4 regions of the Edwardsiella sp. EA181011 genome follow, and region 1 is predicted to be linked to each of the others. Evidence: riboswitches for the same ligand, from Rfam matches in the RefSeq annotation. Region 1 holds a riboswitch; each other region holds the start of a gene.

Region 1 (5,540 bases):
ACCAGCGCAAACAGCGCCGGCGGAACGCCCAGCGCCAGACCGGCGGCAAAGAAGGCGGCGAACATGGCGGTGATGTGCGCCGTGGTGCTGGCAAAGAAGTAGTGCGCATAGACATACACCAGCGTCAGCAGCAGCATACCGCCGACCCAGTGCATCCCCATGCCATCGATCAGCGCGCTGACGCTCTGGGAAAGCCAGGCTATCAGCCCCAGTTTGCCGAGGAAGGTCGCCATCATCACCAGCGCGGCGAACCACATCACCGTATCCCACGCCCCTTTGCACTTCAGCAGATCATCCCAGCTAAGCACCCCGCTGCACAGCAGGATGGCCAGGCCGACAAAGGCCGCCGTGGTGGCATTGACCGACCAGCCATCGCCCAGCAGCCAGGCCGGAATATCCGCCCACAGCACGAGCAATAGCAGGAATACCGCCAGCGTGATCTTCTCGGCCAGAGAAATCGGCCCCAGCGCCCGCAGGCGTTCGCGGGCAAAGCGCGGGGCATCTGGGGTATGGCGGATCTGCGGCGGATAAAGCCAGTAGACCACCAGCGGCATCAGCAGCAGCGAGAGTAGCGCCGGCAACAGCGCCGCCAGCGCCCCAGGTCAGCTCAAACTCATGGCCGGTTCCTTTAGCGATAATGTTGACAATCAATGGGTTGGGTGCCGTTGCCGTGATAAACATCGCCGAGGTGATCGGGTTGATGTTGTAGTTGACCAGCGACAGATAGCGGCCGATTTTCTCCGTCGATCCCGGCTGCGGATACGAGCCAAAGCTATCGGCGATCGAGCGCATGATCGGATGAATGATCCCGCCGCCGCGGGCGGTATTGCTCGGCGTTACCGGCGCCAGCGAGGTCTCCGCCAACGCCAGACCATAGGCGATACCCAGCGTGCGTTTGCCGCACAGCGCGATAAACCAGTAGCCGATCCGCTCCCCCAGCCCGGTTTTATTCAGGCTTTGCGAGACCATGATTGAAATGCCGATCAGCCAGATCAGGGCGTTGGAAAAGCCGCTCAGGGCGTCGTTCAACGCCGCCGCCGGTTTTCCGGGCGCGGTCACCCCGGTCAGGGCCACCAGCGCAATCGCCACCACCGAAACCGCGCCGATAGGCAGCGCCTTGCCGATAATGGCGGCAATGGTGCCCACGAACAGCGCCAGCAGCTGCCAGGCATTGGCGCTCACGCCGGCCGGCGCCGGGATAATAAACCAAAGGGTCAGGGTCATCGCCAGCGCAATCAGGGCGGGCAGAGGCTTTAACGGCGTCAGTTTATCCATAGGGTGCCATCCTTTTATTATCTTACTCTGTGGGAATCCGCCCACGCCGCGTCGGCCCGGCGCAGGTCGCGCGCGCTGTGCGAACGCCGACGCCGTAGCCGAAGCACCGCGCTGGCTCTATCACATCAACGCCGCCACAGAGTACCCTGTTTTCCCGCCGCAACCGACGGAAAACAGAAAAAAGCCAGCGATCGACGATCGCTGGCCGGTGAAAAGCACCTTTACTCAGAAACACTCTTCGATGTCGGAGAGATACCCTCTTTCATCTGCCGACAGTATCTGCGTAATATAGGGAAAGAAAAATAGATGCCTTTCAGACAAGAGATCCCCATTTATGGCCACCCCGCGCCTGCAGCATCAGTTTATTCGCCTGTGGCAGCACTGTCAGGGCAACGGCTGTGATACCACGCTGGCCGAGTTGGCCGCGGCGCTAAACTGCTCACGTCGCCACGTTCGTACCCTGCTCAACGCCATGCAGCAGCAAGGCTGGCTGAGCTGGCAGGCCGTCAGCGGACGCGGAAAACGTTCACGCCTCGCCTTTCTCTGCAGCGCCCTTGAGGTGCAGCAGCTGCGCGCCGAAGAGCTGATGGAGCAGGATCACTTTGAGCAGCTGGTGCAGCTGGTCGGCGATCGCGACAGCGCGCGCCAGATGCTGCTGGCGCAGCTAGGGCGCAGCTTCCGCCAGGGACGCCATATCCTGCGAATCCTCTATTACCGCCCACTGCTCGGGCTACAGCCCGCCTCGCCGCTACGCCGCTCGGAGACCCATCTGGCCCGCCAGATTTTCAGCGGCCTCACCCGCATAAATGAGGAAAACGGGGAACTCGAATCGGATCTGGCCCACCACTGGCAGCCGCTGACCCCGCTGCACTGGCGCTTCTATCTACGCCCGGCGATCCACTTTCACCACGGGCGCGAGCTGACGATGGCCGACGTGATCGCCTCGCTGGAGCGCCTGTGCACGCTGCCGCTGTTCCGCCATATCGCGCAGGTCGCCTCCCCCACCCCACACGTCATCGATATCCATCTGCGGGCGGAGGATGCCTGGCTTCCCTGGCTGCTCGGCAGCGTCCCGGCCATGATCCTGCCGCAGGAGTGGCAGGAGATGCGCGATTTTGCCCGCCTCCCCGTCGGTACCGGCCCCTATCAGGTGGTACGCAACACGGAAAGCCAGCTGAAGATCCGCGCCTTTGACGGCTACTTTGGCTACCGGGCGCTGATCGATGAGGTCAATATCTGGGTGCTGCCGGAAATCTCCGAGGCGCTGGTTCACGCCGGCGTGCAGCTGCAGGCCGACGGCAGCGGCGGCGACGAGCTGGAGAGTCGCCTGGAGGAGGGCTACTATTTTATGCTGTTCGACCAGCGCAGCGCACAGATGCGCGATCCGGCGGTGCGCGCCTGGCTGTGTCAGACGATCAACCCCATCGCCCTATTGAACAACGCCAGCCACCTGCACCAGCGTTACTGGTCTCCCGCCTACGGCCTGCTGCCGCGCTGGCACCACAACAAGATGCTCAGCAATCGCCCCAAGCCCCCGCAGCTGACTCAGTTGCGTATCACCTTCTACAGCGAGCATTCGGAGTTCCACGCCCTCTATCAGGCGCTGCAGCCGCTGCTGGCGGCACACGGCGTCACGCTGGAAATGCAGGAGATCGACTATCCCCGCTGGCACGAGGGCGCCGCCGAGAGCGATCTGTGGCTGGGCAGCGCCAACTTTTATCTGCCGCTGGAGTTCTCCATTTTTGCCATGCTGTACGAACTTCCGCTGCTGAGCCATTGCTCCGGGCTGGATCTGGCCAGCGAGGCCCACCGCTGGCGTGAACAGCGTCTGCCGGTGGCGGAGTGGAGTCAGCAGCTAGTGCAGCGGCATCAGCTGCATCCACTGTTTCACCACTGGCTCAAGCTGCACGGCCAGCACAGCATGCGTGGGGTGCGGATGAATACGCTGGGCTGGTTTGACTTCAAGTCGGCCTGGTTTGCCCCGCCGGAGCATCCTCCGGCCGTCTCCCGTTAACAAACGTCTTTCTAATCACGCACGCGCTCTTTACAATAAGCGCCGTCTCAACGGGGTGCCCGGCGGATCGCCGGGCTGAGAGCATACCCGTCGAACCTGATCCGGTTAATGCCGGCGGAGGGATTTGAGAGAGCCCGTTGCTGCTCAAAGACCTTTGCCACCGCCACCAAGGGAGTGCAAAGTGTTAAAAAAACTGTTTTCCATTCTGGCCCTACTGACGGTCTCGCTGCTGGCGCAGGCGGCCGGCAAACCTGTCCTGACCGTCTACACCTATGACTCTTTCGCCGCCGACTGGGGGCCCGGGCCCAAGATCAAGCAGGCCTTCGAACAATCCTGCCACTGTGAGCTCAAGCTGATCCCGCTGGAGGACGGCGTCGCTATCCTTAATCGCCTGCGGATGGAGGGGAAAAACAGCCCGGCCGACGTCGTGCTGGGGCTGGATAACAACCTGCTGACCGCCGCCCGGCAAAGCGGGCTATTCAGCCCCAGCCAGGCCGATACCCGAGCACTGACGGTGCCGGGTGGCTGGCACGATACCACCTTCGTCCCCTACGACTACGGCTATTTCGCCTTTGTCTATGACCGCCAGCGGGTTAAAAATCCGCCTACCAGCCTGAAACAGCTGGTCGAAGGGCCAGAGAAGTGGCGCGTTATCTATCAGGATCCTCGTACCAGCACCCCGGGATTGGGCCTACTGCTATGGATGCAGAAGGTGTATGGCGATCAGGCGCCGGCCGCCTGGCAGAAGCTGGCGCAAAAAACCGTCACCGTCACCAAAGGGTGGAGCGAGGCCTACGGCCTATTCCTGAAGGGAGAGGCGGATATGGTGCTGAGCTATACCACCTCGCCGGCCTACCACCAGATCGAAGAGCACAGCGATCGCTATGCTGCGGCGATGTTTGACGAAGGCCACTACCTGCAGGTCGAGGTCGCCGGCGTACTGAAGCACAGCCCGCAGCCGGCGTTGGCGCACCAGTTTATGCAGTTCATTACCACCTCGCCGTTCCAGAATGCCATCCCGACCGGCAACTGGATGTATCCGGCGACGGCGGTGCCGCTGCCGCCGGCCTTCGCCGCCCTGCCCACGCCGCAGAAGACACTCAGCTTTACCGCCGACGACGTCGCACAGCATCGGGCTGAATGGATCCGCGCATGGCAAAGCGCCCTGAGCCGCTGATCCCCCGCTGGCTCTGGCCGGGCGCGCTAGCCGCCGCGCTGCTGCTGGGGATCGCCCTGCTGGCGTTCGGCGCACTGTGGTATAGCGCCCCCGCCGCCGCGCCCGCGGCGCTGTGGCGGGATAGCTATCTGTGGCATGTGGTTCGCTTCAGCTTCTGGCAGGCGCTGCTCTCGACGCTGCTGTCGCTGCTGCCGGCCATCGCGCTGGCCCAGGCGCTGTTCCGCCGCCGCTTTCCCGGGCGGGCGCTGCTGCTGCGCCTGTGCGCCATGACCCTGGTGCTGCCGGTGCTGGTGGCCGTCTTCGGGCTGCTGAGCGTGTATGGCCGTCAGGGATGGCTGGCGCTACTGTGCCAGACGCTGGGCATTGACTATCGCTTCAGCCCCTACGGACTGCAGGGGATCCTGCTGGCCCACGTGTTCTTCAACCTGCCGCTGGCCACCCGCCTGCTGCTGCAGGCGCTGGAGTCCATCCCGGTTGAACAGCGCCAGCTCGCCGCCCAGCTGGGCATGTCGCCCCGCCAGATCCTGCGCTTCATCGAGTGGCCTTACCTGCGCCGCCAGCTGCCGCCCGCCGGGGCGCTGATCTTCATGCTGTGCTTTTCCAGCTTTGCCACGGTGCTCTCGCTGGGCGGCGGTCCTCAGGCCACCACCATCGAACTGGCCATCTATCAGGCGCTCAGCTACGACTATGACCCCGCGCGCGCCGCTCAGCTGGCCCTGCTACAGCTGGGATGCTGCCTGGGGTTGGTGCTGCTCAGCCAACGGCTTTCCGGCATTCTGCCAGTCGGGCACACCCGGCGTATGCGGTGGCGCGACACACGCGACTCGCTGAGGCTGAAACTCAGCGATACGCTGACGATAGGCCTCGCCCTGCTGCTGCTGCTGCCGCCGCTGCTGGCGGTGATCGTCGATGGGCTAAACCAGGCGCTCGGCAGCGTCCTGCGACAGCCGGCCCTGTGGCAGGCGCTGGGAACCTCGCTGTACATCGCGCTGGGCGCCGGCGCGCTGGCGGTCTCGCTGACCATGATGCTGCTGTGGAGCAGCCGCGAGCTGAACCTGCGCGGCCAGCGCTGGC
Region 2 (5,540 bases), 460 kb from region 1:
ACGGCGGATATCCTGGTGCCGCGCAACACCCTGCTGAACGAAAAATGGTGTGACCTGCTGGAAGAGCACTCTGTCGACAGCGTGAAAGTGCGCTCCGTCGTAAGCTGTGAAACTGACTTCGGCGTGTGCGCCCACTGCTACGGTCGCGATCTGGCCCGTGGTCACCTGGTGAACAAGGGCGAAGCCATCGGCGTCATCGCGGCACAGTCCATCGGTGAACCGGGTACCCAGCTGACCATGCGTACCTTCCACATCGGTGGTGCGGCATCACGTGCGGCGGCAGAGTCCAGCATTCAGGTGAAGAACAAGGGTAACCTGAAGCTGAGCAACGCCAAGTTCGTGGTGAACTCTGACGGTAAGCTGGTTATCACCTCACGTAACACCGAGCTGAAGCTGATCGACGAATTCGGTCGTACCAAGGAAAGCTACAAGGTGCCTTACGGTGCTACGCTGGCCAAGGGCGATAGTGCCGAGGTGAACGGCGGTGAAACGGTCGCCAACTGGGACCCGCATACCATGCCGGTTATCACTGAGGTTAGCGGCTTCATCCGCTTCGCCGATATGATCGACGGCCAGACGGTAACCCGTCAGACCGACGAGCTGACCGGTCTCTCCTCTCAGGTGGTTCTGGACTCCGCAGAGCGTACCGGCAGCGGTAAAGATCTGCGTCCGGCGCTGAAGATCGTTGACGCCAACGGTGATGACGTGCTGCTGCCGGGTACCGATATGCCGGCCCAGTACTTCCTGCCGGGTAAAGCGATCGTGCAGCTGGAGGATGGCATTGCCATCAGCGCCGGTGACACCCTGGCGCGTATTCCACAGGAATCCGGCGGTACTAAGGATATCACCGGTGGTCTGCCGCGCGTTGCCGACCTGTTCGAAGCCCGTCGTCCGAAAGAGCCGGCGATCCTGGCCGAGATCAGCGGCGTGGTTTCCTTCGGTAAAGAGACCAAGGGCAAGCGCCGCCTGGTGATCACGCCGCTGGATGGCAGCGATGCCTACGAAGAGATGATTCCGAAGTGGCGTCAGCTCAACGTGTTCGAAGGCGAACGCGTGGAACGCGGCGACGTGATCTCCGACGGTCCAGAGTCTCCGCACGACATCCTGCGTCTGCGCGGCGTGAACGCGGTAACCCGCTATATCGTTAACGAAGTCCAGGATGTATACCGTCTGCAGGGCGTTAAGATTAACGATAAGCACATCGAAGTTATCGTGCGTCAGATGTTGCGTAAGGCGACCATCGCCAATGCCGGCAGCTCCGAGTTCCTGGAAGGCGAGCAGGTGGAAGTGTCCCGCGTCAAGATTGCCAACCGCCTGTTGGAGTCTGACGGCAAGATTGCCGCGACCTATATGCGCGATCTGCTGGGTATCACCAAGGCGTCTCTGGCGACCGAGTCCTTCATCTCCGCGGCCTCCTTCCAGGAGACCACCCGCGTGCTGACGGAAGCGGCCGTTGCCGGTAAGCGTGATGAGCTGCGCGGCCTGAAAGAGAACGTCATCGTGGGCCGTCTGATCCCGGCGGGTACCGGCTATGCCTACCACCAGGATCGCATGCGCCGCCGCGCTGCCGATACCTCTAGCGCACCGCAGGTGAGCGCGGAAGAAGCCAGCGCCAACCTGGCCGAGCTGCTGAACGCAGGTCTGCTGGGTGGCAATGACGACTAACGAGTCTGTGTGACAGTATGAAAAACCGCTCTTCGGAGCGGTTTTTTTTTTGCCGATGAAACCCCTCTGCCAGGCAGGGGGCTATTTTGCCTGTGGGGCGGGGAGAGGCCGCGGAACGTTAGACGTCGTGTGCGCGCCGCCCCCGATCCGCGGTGGCAGAGTATCGGTCGCCGCCAGCCAGCCTGGTGCCCGGGTAATGGCGCTGATCAGCGCGATGTTGCCGGCGCCGCAGCAAAAATAGGCTGGCGTATTACGACCCTTTATGCTGCGGCACGCTGTCGGCGACGTCCGCCAGATAGATTTCGCTGCCCTGCTCCCGGAACTGCTGTGCCATTTGTGCCATGCCGGGGTCGGCCTCCTGCTGGCGCGCGGCGTGCTCGCGTACCTCTCGAGATATCTTCATGGAGCAGAACTTCGGCCCGCACATCGAGCAGAAGTGGGCGAGCTTACCGGATGCCTGCGGCAGGGTGGCATCGTGATAGGCGCGCGCCGTCACCGGATCGAGCGCCAGATTGAACTGATCCTCCCAGCGGAATTCGAAGCGGGCCTTGGACATGGCGTTATCGCGAATTTGCGCGCCGGGATGTCCCTTGGCCAGATCGGCGGCGTGGGCCGCGATCTTATAGGTGATGAGCCCCTGCTTGACGTCATCCTTATCGGGCAGTCCCAGGTGCTCCTTGGGCGTGACATAGCACAGCATCGCGCAGCCGAACCAGCCGATCATGGCGGCACCGATGCCGGAGGTGAAATGGTCGTAGCCGGGCGCGATGTCGGTCGTTAACGGCCCCAGGGTATAGAAGGGGGCCTCGTGGCAGTGGCTGAGCTCTTCTTCCATATTTCGCTGGATCATGTGCATGGGGACATGGCCCGGCCCCTCGATCATCACCTGCACATCGTATTCCCAGGCGATGCGGGTCAGCTCGCCCAGGGTATGCAGCTCGGCGAACTGGGCCGGATCGTTGGCATCCTGGATCGATCCGGGCCGCAGGCCGTCGCCGAGTGAAAGCGCGATGTCATAGGCACTACAGATCTCGCAGATCTCGCGGAAGTGGGTATAGAGGAAGTTCTCCTGATGGTGCGACAGGCACCACTTGGCCATGATGGCGCCGCCGCGCGATACGATACCGGTCAGGCGCTCGGCGGTCATCGGAATGAAGCGCAGCAGCAGGCCCGCGTGCAGAGTGAAATAGTCCACGCCTTGCTCCGCCTGTTCTAACAGCGTATCCCGGACCAGCGGCCAGTCAAGGTTCTCGGCGATGCCGTTGACCTTCTCCAGCGCCTGATAGATGGGGACGGTACCGATGGGCACCGGGCTGTTGCGGAGGATCCACTCACGCGTCTCATGAATGTAGCGGCCGGTAGAGAGATCCATCACGGTATCGGCGCCCCAGCGGGTGGCCCACACCAGCTTTTCGACCTCTTCCTCTATAGAGGAGGTGACAGATGAGCTGCCGATGTTCGCGTTGACCTTCACCAGAAAGTTACGCCCGATAATCATTGGCTCTGACTCGGGGTGGTTAATATTGGCCGGAATGATGGCGCGCCCGGCGGCGACCTCGTCCCGGACAAACGCCGGCGTGATATTGTCCGGCAGGTGGGCGCCGAAGGCGATCCCCGGGTGCTGCTGACGTAAAACGGCACTGCGAATGCGCTCGCGCCCCATATTCTCACGCAGCGCGATAAACTCCATCTCCGGGGTGATGATACCCTGTCTGGCATAGTGCAGCTGCGTGACCCGGTGTCCCGGCCGCGCGCGGCGTGCGGGAGAGCGCTGGTCAAAACGCAGCGTCTCCAGATCCTGATCGGCTTGGCGGCGGCGGGTATAGTCTGAGCTGCGCCCCGGCAGGATCTCGCTGTCGTTGCGCTCCGCAATCCAGGCGCGGCGTATGGCTGGCAGCCCGCGGCGCAGATCGATCTCCGCCTGCGGATCGCCATAGGCGCCGGAGGTGTCGTACACCGCAATCGCCTCATTATCACGCCACTGCGGCTGCTCTGGCGTCCCACCGATCAGGGTGGGGCTCAGGGCAATTTCGCGCAGGGGGACTCGGAGATCCGCGCGTGAGCCCTGTAGGTAGATGCGTTGGGAGCTGGGATAGGCTTGCGCCTGGAGAGTATCGATAAAGGCCTGAGCCTGAGCTCGGCGCTGGCGACGCGGTGCGTCGCGGTGAGTAACGGTAGACATAGCAAATTCCTGCCATCAACGGTGTTACAGGGAAAAATTGCTTGTCTGGAGCTCGGAGAGGAGTAATGAATAGTGGTGAACGTTGCAAAAGGGCCTGAGCCCGGTTCAGCGTGATAATTACTCTTGTTCCCTTCGTGGGTATTAACCCAATCAGGTTCCGCGGATCCCGAATCAACGGTCTCAGCCTGTGATACGGCGTATCAGCTAGGCACTCCGACAAGATAGCGCAGCGCAGGCGGAGCCTATGCTGCGGGAGCCAGTGTAAGGAGCGGCCTGCGAAACTGCAAGCATTGTTAATAATATGTTTAGTAATAACGTAGAATTGATGCGGCGCTGCCTGCGCAGGGGAGGTCAGCGCGTCCATCGAGCGTAAGGGGTGTATACGGTGACAGTGGCACAGCAAGTGAGTGACGGTGATAGCGGTTGGTGGGTGGTCAGCGATCGGGGGCGTATCTGGCTGCCGGAGGGCGAACTGCCATACGGTAGCGCCGCGCAGTGGCATTTGGTTGGCAAGATGGCGTATCGCATCGGCGAGTGGCAGGGCATGCCGGTATGGCTGCTGTGCCTGGCGTATCCGCAGGACATGGTATCGGTGCGCCAGCTGATCGATACCGATCGCGGCCTGTTTCAGCTGGTCGGGCGCGGCGTGCAGCTGGCGGCATTTTTTCAGTCCCACCGTTTCTGCGGCTACTGCGGGCATCCGATGCACGCGAGCCAGCAGGAGTGGGCACGCCTATGCACCCATTGTCAGCAGCGCTATTACCCACAGATCGCACCCTGCATCATCGTTGCCATTCGCCGTGATGATCATATTCTGCTGGCGCGGCATAATCGCCACCGTAACGGAATCTATACCGTACTGGCGGGCTTTGTCGAAGTGGGAGAGACCCTGGAGCAGGCGGCGGCGCGGGAGATTTTTGAGGAGAGCCGGCTGCAGGTGAAGAATCTGCGCTATGTGACCTCACAGCCGTGGCCGTTTCCCCATTCGCTGATGATGGCTTTTCTGGCCGACTACGCCGCCGGCGATCTGTGCCACGATCCCAAAGAGCTGCAGGAAGCCGATTGGTATCGCTATGATCGTTTGCCACAGCTTCCCCCTGCAGGCACCGTGGCCCGCCGCCTGATCGAAGACACCGTCGCGCTGTGCCGGGCGCAGCATGAATAAGCAGCGCGCATGTTACAATGCCATCAAATAATAATGGGAGCCGAAGGATGACCGAACTGAAAAACGATCGCTACCTGCGCGCGCTGCTGCGCCAGCCGGTTGATGTGACCCCGGTATGGATGATGCGTCAGGCGGGGCGCTATCTGCCGGAGTACAACGCCACCCGCGCGCAGGCCGGTAATTTTATCGCCCTGTGCAAAAATGCCGAGCTGGCCTGCGAGGTAACGCTGCAGCCGCTGCGTCGTTTCCCGCTGGATGCGGCTATCCTGTTTTCTGACATACTGACCGTGCCGGATGCCATGGGGCTGGGGCTCTACTTCGAGACCGGCGAGGGGCCGCGCTTTACTCATCCTGTGACCTGTCACGCGGATATCCAACGGCTTCCGATCCCCGATCCTGAACAGGAGCTGGGCTATGTCATGGACGCGGTGCGTACCATTCGTCGCAGTCTGCGCGGTGACGTACCGCTGATCGGCTTCTCCGGCAGCCCCTGGACGCTGGCGACCTATATGGTAGAGGGCGGCAGCA
Region 3 (5,540 bases), 350 kb from region 1:
GCGCCGACGCTCACCCCTCTGGCGCTGTACGCCCAAGCCAGCTGTCCCAGTCTTTCCACACCGGCTGCAGGCCACGGGCGATCAGGGCGCGGGCGACCTCCTGCGGGTGTCGGTTGTCATGCGGCGCGAACTGCTCCAACGCCGGCTCACTATCGGCATAGCCTCCCGGCTGCGTTTTGGAAAAGGCGCTGACGTGGGTAATCGCCAATGGGATGACGTTATCGCGAAACGGCGCCGACTCCCGCGTGGATAGCGACAGCTCCACATCCGGCGCCAGCAGGCGGAACGCGCAAATGGCCTGCACCAGTTGCCGTTCATCCATCAAGGAGAGCGGCTGAATACCACCAGCGCACGGGCGCAGGCGGGGAAAGGCGATCGCATACCGACTCTGCCAGTAGCGCTGCTGCAGCCACAGCAGATGCTCGGCCACCATATAACAGTCTGCCCGCCAGCTGTCAGAGAGCCCGATCAGGGCGCCCAGGCCGATTTTATCGATCCCCGCCCTCCCCAGCCTATCCGCCGTCTCCAGGCGCCAGAAGAAATCCTGTTTCTTGCCCCGCAGATGGTGACGCGCATACGCCGCCCGGTGGTAGGTCTCCTGATACACCATCACGCCATCCAGCCCCAGGCTTTTCAGCTCGGCATACTCCGCCTGCGACAGAGGCTGCACCTCCATCTGCAATGAGGCAAACTGGCTACGGATCATCGGCAGGTGCCGGCGAAAATAGGCCATGCCGACCTGCTGCTGATGCTCTCCGGTGACCAGCAGCAGGTGCTCGAACCCTAACGCCCGAATCGCCTGGCACTCACGCATGATAGCCTCTTGATCCAGCGTCTTACGCTTAATCCGGTTGCTCATGGAGAAGCCACAGTAGGTACAATCGTTGGCGCAGAGGTTGGAAAGGTAGAGCGGTAGGTAAAAACTGACCGTGTTGCCAAAACGCTGGCGGGTCAGGCGCTGGGCCCGCTGCGCCATAGGCTCCAGATAGTGCTGTGCGATGGGCGAAAGCAGCGCCATCATATCATCACGGTTCAGGGTGGCCGCGCCAAGCGCACGCTCAACGTCGGCAGCGGTTTTGTCATGGATTTGTTGGCGGACAGTCTGCCAATCCAGCTGATGCCAACGCGCGCTGAAGGTCTCCATTACCGAGCCTCCAGAAAACGGGTCAGCGGGCTGGTGGCCTGAGCCCGTTGGCTGCAGGCCCCCGGCACGGCCGCGCGGGCGAGCAAACCGGCTTCGACCGCCAGGCGGAAAGCCCGGGCCATACGGATGGGGTCATCGGCAACGGCTATCGCGGTGTTGACCAGCACGGCATCGGCGCCCATTTCCAGCGCCTGCGCGGCATGGCTGGGGAGACCGATGCCGGCATCGACCACCACCGGTACCATCGACTGACTGATGATTATCTCCAGCATTGCGCGGGTCTCCAGCCCCTGGTTCGAACCGATGGGGGCGCCCAAGGGCATCACGGCGGCGCAGCCGGCCTCCTCCAGCCGCTTGCACAGTACCGGATCCGCGCCGCAGTAGGGCAACACGACAAATCCCTGTTTCACTAGGCTCTCCGCCGCCCTCAGCGTTTCGATCGGATCCGGCAGCAGCCAGCGTGCATCCGGGTGGATCTCCAGCTTTACCCAGTGGGTTCCCAGCGCCTCTCGCGCCAGCCTGGCGGCAAAGACGGCTTCCTCCGCCGTTTTCGCACCGGAGGTATTGGGCAGCAACGTCACGCCCGACGAGCGCAACGGCGCCAGGATGGCATCGCGATGTCCGCGGAGATCCACCCGCTTCATCGCCAGCGTCACCAGCTGACTTCCCGAGGCGCGAATCGCCTCCAGCATCACCTGCGGCGAGGCAAACTTACCGGTGCCGGTGAACAGATGGGACTCAAAGGTTTTATCGGCAATACGCAACATGTCAGCCTCCGGCTATCACCTGAAACAGCAGAAGGGAGTCGCCCTCCTGCAGGATATGATCCCGCCACTGCGCATGCGGAAGAATATGCTGGTTAAGCGCCAGCGCCATGCCGGCCGTTGGCAGCTGTAGCTGCGCCAGCAGCGCCGACACGCTTAACGCCGGCGGGCAGACGATGGCCTCATCATTGACAAACACGTTCATCATCGCCTCCGCAGACCGGGCACCCCTCTGCACGCCGGAGCGTCAGCGTATGCCAACGATTGGCGCGGGCGTCAAACAGACGCAGGACACCCCGCTGCGTCTCCAGGCCGCTCAACAACTTAATCGCCTCCAGCGCCTGAAGTGTCCCCATCACGCCCACCACCGGGCCGATGACGCCGGCGCTGCGGCAGCTGCGTTCAGGCTCGGCATCCTCCGGCCACAGGCAGCGATAACAGCCATGCGTCCAGGGGGGCGCCAACACCATCATCTGGCCGCCAAACCCCACGGCGCTAGCGCTCACCAAGGCCGTCGAGGCCGCAACGCAGGCGGCGTTAATCGCTTGGCGCGTTGCCATGTTGTCAGTGCAGTCGAGCACCACATCCGCCTGGCGGACCTCGTTTAACAGCGCTTCGCCGCCAAGGCGCTCCTGGCGTGCGATCAGCGTAATATCCGGGTTCAGCCGAGATAGGCGCTCCCGGGCGGCCTCGGCCTTCGGCTTGCCGATATCCTCCGCGCTAAACATGATTTGCCGTTGCAGATTACTCAGGTGAACGTCATCGTCATCCGCCAGCACCAGCGTGCCAACGCCTGCGCCGGCGAGATACAGCGCGGCAGGCGCGCCCAGCCCTCCCAGCCCGGCGATCAATACCCGGCTCTCCAGCAGCCGGGACTGCCCGCTAACGTCGATATCCGGCAGTAAAATCTGCCGACTGTAACGCATAAAATCGCGATCATTCATCACCTGCGCCCACCCTCTCAAGCAGCCGCGCCGTAGCCTGTAACCAGTCGGGCGCCTGGGTGATGGCGCTGACGACAGCCACGCCGCCGACGCCGGTCGCCAGCACCTCTGGGATACGGGCAAGCGTGATGCCGCCGATGGCGACGGTTGGGTAGCCGGCCAGACGCGCAATATGGCGCGCCAGCTGCACCAGCCCCTGCGGCGCGGAAGGCATCTGCTTGGTCTGGGTCGGGAATACATGGCCGAGCGCAATATAGGAGGGACGGACTGCCAGCGCGACATCCATCTCCATGTCATCATGGGTGGACACGCCCAAACGTAACCCGGCGCGCTTAATCCCGGCCAGGTCACATTCCGTCAGATCCTCCTGGCCCAGATGGACGCCATAGGCCCGGTGTTTGATAGCCAGCCGCCAGTAATCGTTAATAAAAAGCCGGGCGCTATAGCGGCGCCCCAGCGCAATGGCGGCGATCACATCGTCCTCTACCTCACCCTCCGCCTTATCTTTGATCCGCAGTTGGAGGGTGCGTACCCCGGCCTCCAGCAGACGGGCGATCCATTCCACGCTGTCAACGACCGGATACAGCCCTAAGCGCTGCGGTACCGGGGGAAAATCAGGCTGATACATCAGACCACCTCCTGATGCAGGCACCGTGCGCCGCCGTGGGCTAGCGTACGGCGTGCCACGGGGAAAAGCAGGGCGCGGTGGAGCCGCCCGCCAAGGCCGCGCGCAGAGGCGCGATGGGGTGATTGAGTTCCGGACATAGCTCATTTCCCTAAGATAAGGACGTGGCTTGTCAGACGACGGATGAAGCAAGAGGTGAGATCGCCTAACGGCGATGCAGCAGCAGTGTAACTCTTGTTCCCTTCGCAGGTATTAGCCTGATCAGGTTCCGCGGATCCCGAATAAACGGTCTCAGCCCAACAGGGCACTCCGACAAGATAACCCCCTGCCGTGACGGCAGGGTTGCGCAGCTAAACTACGCGTTAATGCTGAAAATCTCAAGCCAGGCACCGCAAACCTGATGCCGGCGCTCAAAAAAACAGGCCGCCAAGACAGGCGGCCGGAGGGTTAGCGGGAGCATCCGCGCCAGGCGATGGCCTCAATCTCTAGCTTCACCGCTTTCGGTAGCGCGGCAACCTGCACACAGCTGCGTGCGGGATAAGCGGCGCCGTGGGCATCGAAGAATTCCGCGTATACTCGGTTTATCACCTCAAAATCCTGCAGTTCGGTGATAAAAACCGTAGTCTTGACGATATCGCCGACCGTCAGTCCGGCGGCCTGGACAATGGCGGCGACATTTTCCAGGCTCTGGCGCGCCTGCTCGGCGACCGCGTCCGCCACACGTCCCGTTTGCGGATCGACCGGGATCTGTCCCGATGTCATCACCAGACCGCCCAGATCAACGCCCTGCACATAGGGGCCAATCGCGCCCGGCGCCTGTGCCGTAGCCAGGGTGTTACGCTGCATTGTTATCCTCCTCAAAACGTGCGGGTAAAGGTGCGTGAAATCACATCCTGCTGCTGTTCCCGGGTGAGCGCATTGAAGCGCACCGCATAGCCGGAGACCCGGATGGTCAGGTTCGGGTAGTTTTCCGGGTGCGCTATCGCATCCAGCAGCATATCGCGGTTCATCACGTTGACATTGAGGTGCTGACCGCCCTCAACCGCCTCCCGATGGTGGAAGTAGCCGTCCAGTAGGCCGACCAGGTTATCCTTGCGCACCGTCTCCTCCTTGCCCAGCGCCTGCGGCACGATGGAGAAGGTATAGGAGATGCCGTCTTTGGCATAGGTAAAGGGCAGCTTGGCCACGGAGGTCAGTGAGGCCACGGCGCCTTTTGTGTCGCGCCCGTGCATCGGGTTAGCCCCCGGCGCGAACGGCGTCCCGGTGCGGCGGCCGTCCGGTGTATTGCCGGTCTTTTGCCCGTAGACCACGTTGGAGGTGATGGTCAGAATCGACTGGGTCGGCACCGCGTGACGGTAGGTTGGCAGCGCCCGGATCTTCTTCATAAAGCGCTCGACCAGGTCGCAGGCGATACGATCGACCCGATCGTCGTTGTTGCCATACTGCGGGTAGTCCCCCTCGATGGCGAAGTCCACCGCCAGACCCTGCTCGTCGCGGATCGGCGTCACCCGCGCGTACTTAATGGCGGACAGGGAGTCCACCGCCACCGACAGTCCGGCGATGCCGCAGGCCATAGTGCGGTAGACATCGCGGTCATGCAGCGCCATCAGCGCCGCCTCATAGCTGTACTTGTCGTGCATGTAGTGGATCAGATTCAGCGCGCTGATGTACTGGACCGCCAGCCAGTCCATAAAACGATCGAGGCTTTCGATCACCGTCTCATACTCCAGCACCGTATCCATCAGGGGCGCGATTTTCGGCCCCACCTGGATCTTCAGCTTCTCGTCCACTCCGCCGTTAATCGCGTACAGCAGGGTTTTGGCCAGGTTCGCGCGGGCGCCAAAGAACTGCATCTGTTTCCCGATCACCATCGGGCTGACGCAGCAGGCGATACCATAGTCATCGCTGTTAAAGTCCGGGCGCATCAGATCATCGTTTTCATACTGCAGCGACGAGGTCAGAATAGAGAGATGCGCGGCATACTTTTTAAAGCTGACCGGCAGCGCCTCCGACCACAGGATAGTCAGGTTTGGCTCCGGCGCCGGCCCCATGGTATGCAGCGT
Region 4 (5,540 bases), 520 kb from region 1:
ATTTGTCACCTATATTTATTTAATAAATGTATACTATGGTGCATAACCGCGCACGATGCACAATAGCGCGTACGGGCGTCAGGGGGCCGTCACATTAAGGCGAGCGATTAAGATATAACGCCGGCGATTGGCAATGAGTGCCGCAGGGGAATCCTCCTCTCAGCGTAAGGGCGCCTAGGCTGAGATAGACAGCGCCCCGCGGGTGCGTTGATGTCCGCCCCCGTCGGTTAACCGGCTTATCGCGTTGTCGATACGGATATATCCTATGATAATAAGCGATAGGGTTAAAATGCAGCGCAGCAGCGCCAACCTGAAGGCCGGCGACATTGATAAAAAACAATGCGACGGCGTCCGATTAATCCATTAAGACGCCCGTCCCCGCTTTGCCCGCGCGGGAAAAAGGCATCCCCGAATCATCCCATCCCGTGCACGTCATATCCCTGGACTTAGGGTATTATCCCGATGCGGGGCGAAATAGCCCCCATGCGAATGGCATCCGCGCGGGAATATGGCCAGATTGGCACCTTCCCCGGCTTGTCCTGAGGCGCTCCGCCGCCACCGCCGCGATGCCGCCCGCTCATGTCGCCAGCGGCGGCTCGCGGAGGCGCTGAGCTGAAAGAGAAGGGGACGCGGCGGTATGGGGCATGGGTCTTTAGGGTCTTACCCCGCACCCCTGCGCCATTGGCGCGCTGCAAACGCCCCAAAAAAAACGCCCGGGCTCCTGGCCCAGGCGTTTATCGGCAGAGGGGAGCGTTATTTACCCTGAGCCAGCAGGAACTTCACCACGTCCGCATATTCGCTGCGATAGCCATCAATACTGGTCGCCTGCATTCCATCATTTTTAATCTGGTACTTACCCGCGACATAGAACGACGGGGTGCCGCGCACGCCAAAGGCCTGCACCGCATTCTCCTGCCGCGCGGTCAGCGATTTCACGACAAAACTGTTCAGCGCCGCGTCGTACTCCGCCGCCGCAACGCCGGAGTCGACAAATACCTGACGGATATCCGCCGGAGAGTTAATGCTGCGCTTCACCTGCACCGCATCAAACAGCGGCTTCTCCACCTTATCCGATACGCCGAGGGCCTGCGCGACGGACCACGCCTCCGTCAACGCCGCTCCCTGCGGCCCCAGGAAGCTCACGTGGTATTTCACCACCTTCTCCCCCGGCGGCAGGATCCCGTTTACTGCCTCACCGATGCGGTAAACGTTGGCAAACTGGTTACAGGGCGGGCAATAGAAAGAGAAAAATTCGACGACCGCCGGTGCGCCGGGCACGGCTTTCGGCATGTCGGTATACTGTTTTCCTTCCTGATACCCAGCAGCCTGAGCGGCAACAGAGCACAGTACCAGCAGGCCGGCGGCGGCCTGGAAGAGTCTCGTTTTCATCATCACTTTACCGTATCAAGTCAACTTGTGCGCAGAGTAGCATTCCACACGGCGAACGCCGTACGGATTTACGATTAATTACACCGGATTACACGCTGATACAGCGGCAGCGCACGCGTGACGCGCGCTATTTCCAATCCGGCTGCGACGTTACCTGCTGCATCAGCAGCACCTTCAGGGAGGCGTCCGGATTGCCCAGCCACTGAAAGCGGGCATACTTGGCGGGCTGCAGCATCGCAGCATCGCTGTCCGGCAGCGTTACACGCAGCGCCCAGGCCTGGCGTCGATCAGCGCTGAAGGCGATAAACAGCTGCCGGTTGCCGCAGTTGTGCGGCTGACAGACCATGCCGACCTGATACGCCTTACCCTGCCAGGTCAGCGTCTGCGGCGGCGCAGAGGTTCCCTGTCCGCTGCGCACCCACGACGGCAGATCCTTCTCGCCCTGCAGCGCCTGCTTCCAGCTCTGCTGATACGACGGCTGGGCCATCAGCTCAGATAACGAGGGCGGAATAGCCTCATCGGCCATTACCGGCGCTCCGTAGGCCAACAGAAGGGCGGCCAGCGCCCCGGCGATCGTTTTCATGGTAACTCCTTCAGTTAGGTCGCGGCACCGTCATTTATTTACGCCGCAGCTGTTTCATAAATAAAATATTTACTATTTTTATCAGTCATTCTCAATCTGAAAAAGTTGATCTATAGCAGAAAAGTACCTTGGCATCGGCCCCGCCGCCGGGCTTTAGGGTAAGCTTGGCCCGCCCACGTTTTTCTGGATACCACACTATGAGCGATATGATTACCCTTCCCCCGCTGCCCGCCCTCGCACGCGAGCGCTACGATGCCGCCAGCGCCGGCGCGCTTGATGCGCTGGACTGCTCCGCCATCCGCCAGCGGGTCGACGCATTTGGCCACGCCGATCGCCCGCAGGAGAGCTACCTGACCGGCTGGATGGCGTTCAATCCGCTGGTCATCATCCGTAACTATCAGGACAAACGCGGCACCTCCAGCGGCGTTGTCCTCTCCGTCGGCGACGCGTATCGCTTCAGCGTGCAGACCATTACGCCGCGCATTCCTAAGCTGCTGCTGTGGGCCACCCTGCGCAGTAAACCGAAAACCCTGCCGCTGGTTGCCCTGCAGGATCTGGCCGCCGGCGATCGGCGACTGGTCCCCTACCGCGCCGTGCGCGATGCCACGCTACGCGAGCAGATGACGGGCTGGTGGGCGGAGATCAATGACTATCTGGGCATCGCCTGCTGGCAGCATAGCCATGGCTATCCGCAGTGGCAGGCGCTGGAGCGCAGCCTGAGCTGCGACGGGATCCACAGCCTGCACCAGTGGCTCCAGCGCGATCCGCACACCTTGGAGCACGACGGTGACTACGCCGGGCGCTGGTACGATGGCCTGTTCATCGCCACGCGGGCCGCCAGCGAATCCAACCCGTGGCCCTCGCTGCTGCTGAGCTGGAAAAGCCCGCAGCGTCAGGCCAGCTATCTGATCGGCTGGCTGGCCGGCGCGGAGGATAAACCGGCGCTGGCGCTGGCGCTGCGCCCGGACGCGGAGATGCCGTTTTTCACCCTCAACCGTTTCGACGCCGAGCACCTGCAGCGGCTCGCCGTGCTGAATGCGCTGGCGGCGCAGCACGCCGCCTAGCCCCGCTTACCACCAGCGGTAAAAGTGGTGCACCGGGCCAATGCCCTGTCCCACCTGCAGGGAGTCCGCGGCCATCAACGCCCCCTGCAGATACGCCTTCGCGGCGGCAACGGTAGCGCGCCAGTCCTCATGACGCGGGCGCAGCGCCGCCAGCGCCGCGGACAGGGTGCAGCCCGTCCCGTGAGTATGGCGCGTCGCCACGCGCGCCGCGCTAAAGCGCTCGGCGGCGCCGTCGCGGGTCAGCAGCCAGTCGGGGCTCTCCCCGCCCCGTAGGTGCCCCCCCTTCATCAGCACCGCCTGACACCCCAGCGCCAACAGCGCTTCGCCCTGGGCAACCATCGCCGCCTCATCCTCCGCCACCGAGCCCCCCAGCAGCGCGGCGGCCTCCGGCAGGTTGGGGGTGATCAGCGAGACCTGCGGCAACAGCTGCTCGCGAATCGCGCTGACGGCCTGCGGCGCCAGCAGCGCATCGCCGCTTTTGGCCACCATGACCGTATCCAGAACGACGTACGGCAGCGGGTAGCGCGTCAGCGTCTGGGCGACGCAGGCGACGATATCGGCGCTCGCCAGCATGCCAATTTTCGCGCTGTCGATGCGCACATCGCTCAGCACGGAGTCCAGCTGCTCCCGGACAAACCCGGCGTCGATAGGGTAAACCGACTGTACGCCGCGGGTATTCTGGGCTACCAGCGCGGTGATGACGCTGGTGCCATAGGCGCCCAGCGCGGAAAAGGCTTTGAGATCGGCCTGGATCCCGGCGCCGCCGCTGGGATCGGTGCCGGCGATGGTCAGGGCATTAATCCGTTCTGCGCTCATGCTCATGCCGCCTCCCCCGCGATGACGGCGGGCTGGAGGCTATACAGGGCGTCCAGGAAATGGGGCGTGAAGCTGCCGGGACCGCTGGCCTGCGCCGCCGCCCGCTCACCCGCCAGCGCCATCACCCGGCAGGCGCTAGCCACCGCCGTCAGGCGATCGTCCAATACGCTGAAGGCCGCCACCACCGCCGACAGTGCGCAGCCGGTACCGACGACCCGGGTCATCAGCGGATCGCCGCCGTCGATCCGGTAGCTGTTTTGTCCATCGGTCACGTAATCGCTGGCACCGGTAATCGCCACCACCGCACCGCTATCGCGCGCCAGCGCAGCCGCCGCCGGCAGCGCCGCCAGCGCATCATCCTGACTATCGACGCCGCGCCCGCGCGAAGGGGCGCCGGCCAGCGCCAGGATTTCAGAGGCGTTGCCGCGAATCACCGCCGGGCGCAACCGCAGCAGACGATGGGCGAAATCGCTGCGATAGCACAGCGCACCGACGGCCACCGGATCCAGTACCCAGGGGGTTCCTGCCAGATTGGCCGCCTCAATCGCCGCCAGCATACTGTCGGCGCGCGCGTCATACAGCGTACCGATATTGATCAGCAGCGCATCGGCCAGCGCCGCAAACTGGCGGGCCTCCTCGGTCTGCACCACCATCGCCGGGGCGGCGCCCAGCGCCAGCAGCACGTTGGCTGTCAGGCTTTGCACCACTTCATTGGTCAGGCAGTGAACCAGCGGCGTACGCTGGCGTAAGGTCATCAGCGCCTGGGCGCACAGCGCATCAGGCAGGGGAGTGGGTTGCGTCAACATGGCGTCTCTCTCAACCGGCGTGAAGAAGGCGGCGCGGTCAGACACCGTGACTTCCCTACGCTGGCATTATCCAGATCAGGTAATACGGGTATTTCTCAGCCTTCACGTAGAAGGGCACCCCGAGTCATATACTCATCAAAATACTGTAATTAACCCATGGTTAATCCAGCGGCAGGATAATACTCACGCCGGAGATTGTAAATGCGCGGCGGAACGCCGCGCGGGCGACGCTAGCTGCCGCGGTACGTGGCGTAGCCATACTGGCTCAGCAGCAGCGGCACATGCAGCTTTTCATTCTGCTGCGTTACCCGGAATAAAACCGGCACCTCCGGGAAAAAGGTATCCTGGCCCCGCTCATGGAAATAGGCGCCCGTTTTAAAGGTCACCCGATAGACGCCAGGGTCCATATCGGCCGCCGCCGGGTACAGCGAGCGGACGCGACCATCGTCATCCGTCGCGGCGCGGGCGATCTCACGCCACGCGCTGCCATCCTGCCTCTCCAGCATCACCGCCACCCCGGGGGCCGGCTTTCCCGTCTGCTGATTCAGGATATGCACGCTCAGCGTGCCCACCGGGGCGGCCTGTGCCGCCGCGCCGATCGCAGATAACATCGCGGTAAGTAAAAGCATTTTTTTCATCACTGGGCTCCTATGTTATGTCGTCCCTCCGGCAGCCTAGCAAAATGCCTCCCCCCACATTATTAAACTTTCTGTTATCTTTTCGGCCTGCATTACAAGCAGAGGCCAAGGAGAGAGGAAATATGGGATAAACCCCCACAATGATAGGTGTTAAACGGCATTGATGCATACGAGATACTGTCTTGATGCAGGAATAAATTGGGGGGCATTAATATTCACAATATGCTACTCCAATCATATGGAA

What was found. A riboswitch is a leader RNA that binds a small molecule or an ion and turns the genes downstream of it on or off. The one in region 1 is predicted to bind thiamine pyrophosphate.
Region 2: it holds a riboswitch for thiamine pyrophosphate, as region 1 does, so the genes downstream of both, thiC (phosphomethylpyrimidine synthase ThiC) here and thiB (thiamine ABC transporter substrate binding subunit) in region 1, are expected to answer to the same signal.
Region 3: it holds a riboswitch for thiamine pyrophosphate, as region 1 does, so the genes downstream of both, thiE (thiamine phosphate synthase) here and thiB (thiamine ABC transporter substrate binding subunit) in region 1, are expected to answer to the same signal.
Region 4: it holds a riboswitch for thiamine pyrophosphate, as region 1 does, so the genes downstream of both, thiM (hydroxyethylthiazole kinase) here and thiB (thiamine ABC transporter substrate binding subunit) in region 1, are expected to answer to the same signal.

The regions. Positions count from the first base shown of each region.
Region 1 covers NZ_CP011364.1:3,892,716-3,898,255, forward strand. The annotation lists partial or broken gene QY76_RS17215 (DASS family sodium-coupled anion symporter) at 1-1,275, opposite strand, end outside; gene sgrR (HTH-type transcriptional regulator SgrR) at 1,610-3,289, shown strand; TPP riboswitch at 3,331-3,430, shown strand; gene thiB (thiamine ABC transporter substrate binding subunit) at 3,471-4,466, shown strand; gene thiP (thiamine/thiamine pyrophosphate ABC transporter permease ThiP) at 4,442-5,540, shown strand, end outside.
Region 2 covers NZ_CP011364.1:420,649-426,188, reverse strand. The annotation lists gene rpoC (DNA-directed RNA polymerase subunit beta') at 1-1,665, shown strand, start outside; gene thiC (phosphomethylpyrimidine synthase ThiC) at 1,916-3,847, opposite strand; TPP riboswitch at 3,958-4,073, opposite strand; gene nudC (NAD(+) diphosphatase) at 4,239-5,012, shown strand; gene hemE (uroporphyrinogen decarboxylase) at 5,060-5,540, shown strand, end outside.
Region 3 covers NZ_CP011364.1:3,537,890-3,543,429, forward strand. The annotation lists gene thiH (2-iminoacetate synthase ThiH) at 11-1,144, opposite strand; gene thiG (thiazole synthase) at 1,144-1,911, opposite strand; gene thiS (sulfur carrier protein ThiS) at 1,913-2,113, opposite strand; gene QY76_RS15670 (HesA/MoeB/ThiF family protein) at 2,094-2,852, opposite strand; gene thiE (thiamine phosphate synthase) at 2,845-3,480, opposite strand; TPP riboswitch at 3,699-3,799, opposite strand; gene QY76_RS15680 (Rid family detoxifying hydrolase) at 3,925-4,323, opposite strand; gene pflB (formate C-acetyltransferase) at 4,335-5,540, opposite strand, start outside.
Region 4 covers NZ_CP011364.1:3,369,469-3,375,008, forward strand. The annotation lists gene QY76_RS14915 (DsbA family protein) at 754-1,392, opposite strand; gene QY76_RS14920 (inhibitor of vertebrate lysozyme family protein) at 1,517-1,972, opposite strand; gene QY76_RS14925 (hypothetical protein) at 2,170-3,036, shown strand; gene thiD (bifunctional hydroxymethylpyrimidine kinase/phosphomethylpyrimidine kinase) at 3,043-3,858, opposite strand; gene thiM (hydroxyethylthiazole kinase) at 3,855-4,658, opposite strand; TPP riboswitch at 4,694-4,790, opposite strand; gene uraH (hydroxyisourate hydrolase) at 4,889-5,296, opposite strand.